Linked DNA regions of Leptothrix cholodnii SP-6. The protein of the gene in region 1 interacts with the protein of each later gene in a pairwise test. Links are inferred from orthologs where the notes say so. Each region holds a gene or a part of one and is shown on either strand. Other genes may lie near its edges.

What was found. The genes of interacting proteins can lie anywhere in the genome.
Region 2: the proteins of LCHO_RS19305 (region 1) and ndk interact in binary tests that used the Escherichia coli proteins (3 or more experiments, as listed by UniProt). The link is inferred for Leptothrix cholodnii SP-6 from one-to-one orthologs.

Annotation. Positions count from the first base shown.
Region 1 is NC_010524.1:4,346,959-4,351,078, reverse strand. The notes cover bases 836-3,734. They hold LCHO_RS19305 (uracil-DNA glycosylase), read left to right. Parts: upstream 836-1,861; coding sequence 1,862-2,608; downstream 2,609-3,734. Other genes in these bases: tuf (elongation factor Tu), read left to right, coding at 3,135-3,734; trpC (indole-3-glycerol phosphate synthase TrpC), read left to right, coding at 1,066-1,854; trpD (anthranilate phosphoribosyltransferase), read left to right, coding at 836-1,055. In the rest of the region: more of trpD, read left to right, coding at 18-835; more of tuf, read left to right, coding at 3,735-4,120. UniProt on the Escherichia coli protein: Excises uracil residues from the DNA which can arise as a result of misincorporation of dUMP residues by DNA polymerase or due to deamination of cytosine.
Region 2 is NC_010524.1:3,159,867-3,163,830, reverse strand. The notes cover bases 792-3,534. They hold ndk (nucleoside-diphosphate kinase), read left to right. Parts: upstream 792-1,821; coding sequence 1,822-2,247; downstream 2,248-3,534. Other genes in these bases: rlmN (dual-specificity RNA methyltransferase RlmN), read left to right, coding at 2,329-3,510; rluB (23S rRNA pseudouridine(2605) synthase RluB), read left to right, coding at 792-1,703. Also shown: more of rluB, read left to right, coding at 1-791; type IV pilus biogenesis/stability protein PilW, read left to right, coding at 3,571-3,964. UniProt on the Escherichia coli protein: Major role in the synthesis of nucleoside triphosphates other than ATP. The ATP gamma phosphate is transferred to the NDP beta phosphate via a ping-pong mechanism, using a phosphorylated active-site intermediate.

The DNA of each region.
Region 1 (4,120 bases):
CCCCAACGAGGAGCCTCATGAGCATCGCCAACATCGACGCGCTGACCCGCGTCATCGACCACCGCGAGATATTCCACGACGAGATGCTGGCGCTGATGCGCCGCATCATGAGCGGCGAGATGTCGCCGGTGATGATCGCGGCCTTCGCCATCGGCCTGCGCGTCAAGAAGGAAACCATCGGCGAGATCGCCGCGGCCGCGCAGGTGATGCGCGAGTTCGCCACGCCGGTGGCGGTGCCCGACAAGACGAACCTGGTCGACCTGTGCGGCACCGGCGGCGACGGCGTGCACACCTTCAACATCTCGACCGCGTCGATGTTCGTGGCCGCTGCAGCGGGCGCGCGCGTGGCCAAGCACGGCGGGCGCAGCGTGTCGTCGAGCTCGGGCAGCGCCGACGTGCTGGAGGCGCTGGGCGCGCACATCAACCTGACGCCCGAGCAGGTGGCGATCTCGCTCGAACGCTGCGGCATCGGCTTCATGTTCGCGCCGAATCACCACGCGTCGATGAAACACGCCGCGCCGGTGCGCAAGGAGCTGGGCGTGCGCACGATCTTCAACATCCTCGGGCCGCTCACCAACCCGGCGCTGGCGCCGAACCAGGTGATGGGCGTGTTCCACCCCGACCTGGTCGGCATCCAGGTGCGCGTGCTGCAGCGCCTGGGTTCGAGCCACGTGCTGATCGTGCACGGCATGAACGGCATGGACGAGATCTCGCTGTCGGGCGAGACGATGATCGGCGAGCTCAAGGCCGGCCAGATCAGCGAATACGTCGTGCACCCGGCCGACTTCGGCCTGCCGGTCTACGACACGCGGGTGCTCAAGGTGGCGAACAAGGAGGAGTCGGTGACGTGCATCCAGCGCGCGCTGGCCAACGAGGACGGCCCCGTGCGCGACATCGTGCTGCTCAACGCCGGCGCCGCGCTGTACGCGGCCGACGTGGTGACGTCGATCACCGACGGCGTGCGTGCCGCGCGCGAGGCGGTGGCTTCGGGCCAGGCGCTGGCCAAGCTGAGCCAGTACGTGGCGGTCACGCAGTCGTTCAAGACCGCGGTCTGAGGGGGCGGCGATGAGTGACATCCTGAACAAGATCGTCGCGACCAAACACGAGGAAATCGCCGCGGCGCGTGCGCATCGTGGCCTGGTCTCGTTGCGCGACGAAGCCGAAGCCCGCACCGACGTGCGCGGCTTCGAGGCGGCCATGCGCGCCAAGATTGCGGCGGGCCAGGCGGCGGTGATCGCCGAGGTCAAGAAGGCCAGCCCGAGCAAGGGCGTGCTGCGCGAGGATTTCCGCCCGGCCGAGATCGCCGCGAGCTACGAGCGCCACGGCGCCGCCTGCCTGAGCGTGCTGACCGACGCGCTCTATTTCCAGGGCTGCGCCGACTACCTGCGTCAGGCCCGCGCGGCCTGCGCGCTACCGGTGCTGCGCAAGGATTTCATGGTCGACGAGTACCAGGTGCACGAGGCCCGCGCGATGGGCGCCGACGCCATCCTGCTGATCGCGGCCTGCCTCGACGACGCGCAGATGGCCGATCTGGAGGCGGTGGCGCTGGCGCACCGCATGAGCGTGCTGGTCGAGGTGCACGATCGTGACGAACTGCAACGTGCGCTGCGCCTGAAGACGCCACTGCTGGGTATCAACAACCGCAATCTGCGCACCTTCGAGGTCACGCTCGACACGACGCTGGGCATGCTCGGAGAGGTGCCGTCGGATCGCCTGCTGGTCACCGAATCGGGCATCCTGGGGCGTGACGACGTGCAGCGCATGCGCGCGGCCCAGGTGCATGCCTTCCTGGTCGGCGAGGCCTTCATGCGCGCGTCGGATCCGGGCGTGGCGCTGGCCGCGCTGTTTGCCTGAGCCGGTGATGTCGGCATTGCTGTTACCGCCGGTCTGCGTGCCCGACAACCGGTTGCAGGCGCCGTTGGCCGACGCGTTTCGCCAGGTTGCGCCTCGTTGGCGCGGGCTGTGCGATCGATTCCTCGCCAGCGAGGCCGGTCGCTCGCTGTGCGTCGAGGTCGACCGGCGTGTGGCTGCCGGCACGCCGGTTTTTCCTCGCCAGCCGTTGCGTGCGCTGAGGGCGCTCGAGCCTGCCAATGTCCGGGTCGTGATCCTCGGGCAGGATCCGTACCACGGCGCCGGCGAGGCCGAAGGGCTGGCGTTTTCGGTCCCCGAGGGGGTCCGGATCCCGCCCAGCCTGCGCAACATCCACCAGGAACTGATGACCGACGTCGGCATCGCGCGGCCGGGTCACGGCAGCCTGTCCCGCTGGGTCGGGCAGGGCGTGCTGTTGCTCAACAGCAGTCTGAGCGTCGACCAGGACCGTGCCGGCAGCCACGCCCGTCTGGGCTGGCGGGACTTCACCGACGCCGTCATCGCGCAGGTTGCCGCCGATCCGTCGCCCAAGGTTTTCATGTTGTGGGGTGCCCATGCTCAAGCCAAGCGCGCGCTGATCAACGCCAGCGGCCCGGCGCATCTGTGTTTGTGCTCGAACCATCCATCGCCGTTGTCGGCACGCCGCCCACCGGTGCCGTTCATCGGCAGCGCCCCCTTCAGCCGTGCGGCTGGCTGGCTGGCGTCGATGGGACGAGGCGCGATTGATTGGCATTTGTAGATAAGCGCTTGCAACTCGCAAAATGCCATGGTAAAGTCGCTGGCTCGCTTCGGAGGGGTGCCCGAGTGGCTAAAGGGGGCAGACTGTAAATCTGTTGGCTTACGCCTACGCTGGTTCGAATCCAGCCTCCTCCACCAAGCGAAATGAAGAAGCAGAAAGATGGCGACGGCTGTTTTGATGTGAGGCGCGAGAAATTGCGCGATGGCTGCAGGTTGAATTTTTGTTTGGCCCTGTTTTGGGCGGCCGGGCAGCTTGTTCAGGCGGGAGTAGTTCAATGGTAGAACTTCAGCCTTCCAAGCTGATAGCGCGGGTTCGATTCCCGCCTCCCGCTCCAGTTCTGGTTTGGTGTCGTGAGTCGACACAGGTTTGTGTGCAAGGTCTGCAAACCTGTGTCGATGCCCATGTGGCTCAGTGGTAGAGCACTCCCTTGGTAAGGGAGAGGTCGCGCGTTCGATCCGCGCCATGGGCACCAACCATTTTTCTTCTCGCTTGATCGTTGAGTTGATCGCATTCAGGAGTTTGGAACATGGCTAAGGAAAAGTTTGAGCGGACCAAGCCGCACGTCAACGTCGGCACGATCGGTCACGTGGACCACGGCAAGACGACGCTGACGGCGGCGATCACGACCGTGCTGGCAGCCAAGTTCGGCGGCTCGGCCAAGGCGTACGACCAGATCGACGCAGCGCCCGAAGAGAAGGCACGCGGCATCACCATCAACACCGCGCACGTCGAGTACGAAACGGCCAACCGCCATTACGCACACGTCGACTGCCCGGGTCACGCCGACTACGTCAAGAACATGATCACCGGCGCCGCCCAGATGGACGGCGCGATCCTGGTGTGCTCGGCCGCCGACGGCCCGATGCCCCAGACCCGCGAGCACATCCTGCTGGCGCGTCAGGTCGGTGTGCCGTACATCATCGTGTTCCTGAACAAGTGCGACATGGTCGACGACGCCGAGCTGCTCGAGCTGGTCGAAATGGAAGTGCGCGAGCTGCTCGACAAGTACGAGTTCCCGGGTGACGACACCCCGATCGTGCACGGCAGCGCCAAGCTCGCCCTCGAAGGCGACAAGGGCCCGCTGGGCGAGCAGGCCATCATGAAGCTGGCCGATGCGCTCGACAGCTACATCCCCACGCCCGAGCGCGCGGTCGACGGCGCCTTCCTGATGCCGGTCGAAGACGTGTTCTCGATCTCGGGTCGCGGCACCGTGGTGACCGGCCGTATCGAGCGCGGCATCATCAAGGTCGGCGAAGCCATCGAGATCGTCGGCATCAGCGCCACGCAGAACACCACCTGCACCGGCGTCGAGATGTTCCGCAAGCTGCTCGACCAAGGTCAGGCGGGCGACAACGTCGGCATCCTGCTGCGCGGCACCAAGCGCGAAGACGTGCAGCGCGGCCAAGTGCTGTGCAAGCCGGGCAGCGTCAAGCCGCACACCCACTTCACGGGCGAGATCTACGTGCTGAGCAAGGAAGAAGGCGGCCGCCACACGCCGTTCTTCAACAACTA
Region 2 (3,964 bases), 1.2 Mb from region 1 along the record:
CGTCCGGCGACGCGCCGACAGGCGACCGCGTCGAGGCCGCTGTCGAGCCGGGCGAAACGTCGCAGTCCGGTGCGGTCGTCCAGGCCCCCGAGCGCGACACGCGCCGCCGCGATCGCCGCCAGAAGCAGCGTGAAGAGCGCCCGCGCGCGGTCGAGGCCGAGGCGGCTCCGGCGATCTTCACGCTGGGCGAGATGCCCGAAGGCGAGGCCGGTGCTGCCGACGCCGCGCTTGCGCTGCCGGTCGATGCCGGGCAGTTGTTCGCTGCCGTGCTGTCGGGCGACTACGACGTCGAGGACGCCGAAGAGGAAGAGGTTTCCGCCGATCCGGGCAAGCGCGTGCTGCGTCCCGAGCCCGAGGCGCCCAAGCTGCACAAGGTGCTGGCGCAGGCGGGTGTCGGCTCGCGCCGCGACATGGAACAGCTGATCCAGGAGGGTCAGGTGTCGGTCAACGGCGAGGTGGCGCACATCGGCATGCGCATCGCCCAGGGCGACCAGATCAAGATTGCCGGCCGGCCGATCAAGGTGCGCATCGCGCCGCCGCCGGCACGTGTGCTGGCCTATCACAAGCCGGTCGGCGAGGTGGTCACGCACCACGACCCCGAAGGCCGGCCGACCGTGTTCCGCCGGCTGCCGCGCCTGCCGGTCGGCAAGTGGCTGTCGGTGGGGCGTCTGGACATCAACACCGAAGGCCTGCTGCTGTTCACCAACTCGGGCGAACTGGCCAACCAGCTGATGCACCCGCGTTTCGGCGTCGAGCGCGAGTACGCGGTGCGCGTGCTGGGTTCGCTCGACGAGGCCGCGCGTGCGCGCCTGCTCGAAGGTGTCGAGATCGAGGGCCAGCGGGCCATGTTCAAGTCGATCGATGACGGCGGCGGCGAAGGCATCAACCACTGGTATCGCGTGGTGATCACCGAAGGCCGCAACCGCGAGGTGCGCCGGCTGTTCGATGCGGTCGGCCTGACGGTCAGCCGCCTGATCCGCATCCGCTACGCCACCGTGGTGCTGCCGCGTGGCCTCAAGCGCGGCGTCTGGGTCGAACTCGACGACAACGACGTGCGCCAGATCCGCCAGATCGCCAACGGCCCGCGTGCCGAGCGTGGCGAGCGCGAAGAACGGGGCCCGCGTGCCGACCGTGCAGAGCGTGGCCCGCGTGACGGCCAGCAGCCCGGCCGCGGCGCCGGCAAGGGCAAGGGTGGCGGCCAAGGCCAGGGCCAGGGTCCGCAGATGTCCCAGGGCGGCCAGAACGCGCCGGGTGGACGTGGCAATCAGCAGCGCGGCAACAAGCCGGTGGGCAAGGGCGGGCAGGGTGGACAGGGCTTCGAGCGCCGCGGTCCGGACGGCCGGCCCGGCGCGCCGCGCAGCGGGGGCGCCGAGTGGCGCGACGAGCGCCCGGCGCGCGACGGCAACGTCAGTCGTGAGCCGCCGCGCGAGCGCGAAGACGGCGATTTCGGCGACGATCCGCTGCACATCCCGAACCCGCTCGAGCAGACCTTCGATCGCCGTTTTGCCACCGGTTCCAAGCGCATCAGCGCCGGTTTCGGCAGGCCGAGCGACGACGTGCCGGGTGGCCGCGGTGGCGACAACCGCAAGGGCGGCCCGCGCGAACCCGATCCCTTGCAGACCTCGGTCGGCTACATCGGCTCCGATGCCTATTTCAACAAGCCGGGCGGTCCGAACCGCGGCCGTGGCGGTCGCCGCCGCTGACCTGCCGGGCCTGCATGCGGCAGGGCCTGGCTGCACCGGTGGCCCCCACCGGGCACCGGGTGGCCTCGCAGGCTAAAATATCGGGCTTTGCCCCCATCCCCGAATTCAGGAGAAAAACATGGCCATCGAACGCACCCTCTCGATCATCAAGCCCGACGCCGTCGCCAAGAACGTCATCGGCCAGATCCTCGCCCGCTTTGAAGGCGCCGGCCTGAAGATCGCTGCCGCCCGCCTGGCACAGCTGTCGCGCGCCGAAGCCGAGCAGTTCTATGCCGTGCACAAGGCCCGCCCGTTCTTCAACGACCTGGTCAACTTCATGATCTCCGGCCCGGTCATGATCCAGGTGCTCGAAGGCGAAGGCGCGATCCTGAAGAACCGCGACCTGATGGGCGCCACCGATCCGAAGAAGGCCGAGAAGGGCACCATCCGCGCCGACTTCGCCGACTCGATCGACGCCAACGCCGTGCACGGCTCCGACGCGCCCGAGACCGCTGCGGTCGAGATCGCGTTCTTCTTCCCCGGCATGGCTGTCTACAGCCGCTGAGGAACCCCTGGCTGCAAGCTGCCTCGAGCCGCGATCGGTTCGAGGCGGGCCTTGCAGCCGGCTTCTACTTCCTGGCACGCCATGACCGCGGTCAACCTGCTCGATTTCGACCTCGACGCGCTGGCCGCCTACTGCGAGCAGCTGGGCGAGAAGCGTTTCCGTGCGGTCCAGCTGTTCCGCTGGATCCACCAGCGCGGCGCGGCCGATTTCGGCCAGATGAGCGATCTGGCCAAGTCGCTGCGCAGCAAGCTCGCCGACGTGGCGTGCATCGCGCCCCTGCGGGTGCTGTCCGAACACCGCTCGTCCGACGGCACGATCAAGTGGCTGTTCGACGTGGGTGACGGCAACGCCGTCGAGACCGTCTACATCCCCGAGGACGACCGCGCCACGCTGTGCATCTCGTCGCAGGCGGGCTGTGCGGTGGGCTGCCGTTTCTGCTCGACCGGACACCAGGGCTTTTCACGCAACCTGAGCACCGCCGAGATCCTGGCGCAGCTCTGGTATGCCGAGCACAGCCTGCGCCGCGAGCGCGCCGAGGGTGTTTCGGTGGGCGCGCGTGCGGCCACCGGCCCGGCCAGCGAGCGCATCATCAGCAACGTCGTGATGATGGGCATGGGCGAGCCGCTGCAGAACTACGCCGCCGTGCTGCCGGCCCTGCGCGTGATGCTCGACGACCACGGCTACGGCCTGTCGCGGCGCCGCGTGACGGTCTCGACCTCCGGCGTGGTGCCGATGATCGATCGCCTGGCCGCCGATTTGCCGGTGGCGCTGGCGGTGTCGCTGCATGCGTGCGACGACGCGCTGCGCGACGTGCTGGTGCCGCTCAACCGCAAGTACCCGCTGGCCGAACTGCTGGGCGCCTGCCAGGCGTATCTGGCTTCGGCGCCGCGCGACTTCATCACCTTCGAATACTGCATGCTCGACGGCGTCAACGACAGCGACGAGCAGGCGCGTGCGTTGCTCAAGCTGGTCGGCGACAAGGGGCCGGTCGGGCGCCTGCCGTGCAAGTTCAACCTGATCCCGTTCAACCCCTTCCCCGAGTCGGGCCTCAAGCGCTCGGGCAACGAGCGCGTGCAGGCCTTCGCCCAGGTGCTGATCGACGGTGGCCTGGTGACCACCGTGCGCAAGACCCGCGGCGACGACATCGACGCCGCCTGTGGCCAGCTCGCCGGCGAGGTGCAGGACCGCACCCGCGTCCAGGAGCGCATGACGCGCTCGCCGATCCGCGTGATCCGCTCGGCCGCCCAGCCCGACGCCGCTTGATGCGTGCTGGCGCTGTCGGTGCCCTCGGTGGCCTGCTCCTCCCATTTCCGGTGAACCCGCATGCGTGAACCTGCTTCATCCGAGCGCCGGCCCGTGACCGGCGCGCACCTGACCCGGATCGGTGTCCGGCTCGGCGCTGCGCTGCTGCTGGCGTCGACGCTGCTGGCGTGCACCACGACCACCGAGGTGGTGTCGACCACGGTGGGCGACACGCGCATCCCGGCGCCCTCCCAGCCTGTCGCGGTCAACAGCAGCAGCAATGCGGCGACGCGGCCGGATCTGGTCACGGCGTCCGATGAAACCGATGCGGCCAAGCGCTCGCGCATCCGCCTCGAGCTGGCTTCGGCCTATTTCGCCCAGGGCCAGGCCGGCACGGCGCTCGACGAAGTCAAGCGCGCCCTGGTGGCCGACCCGAACAGCGCCTCGGCCTTCAACCTGCGTGGCCTGATCTACG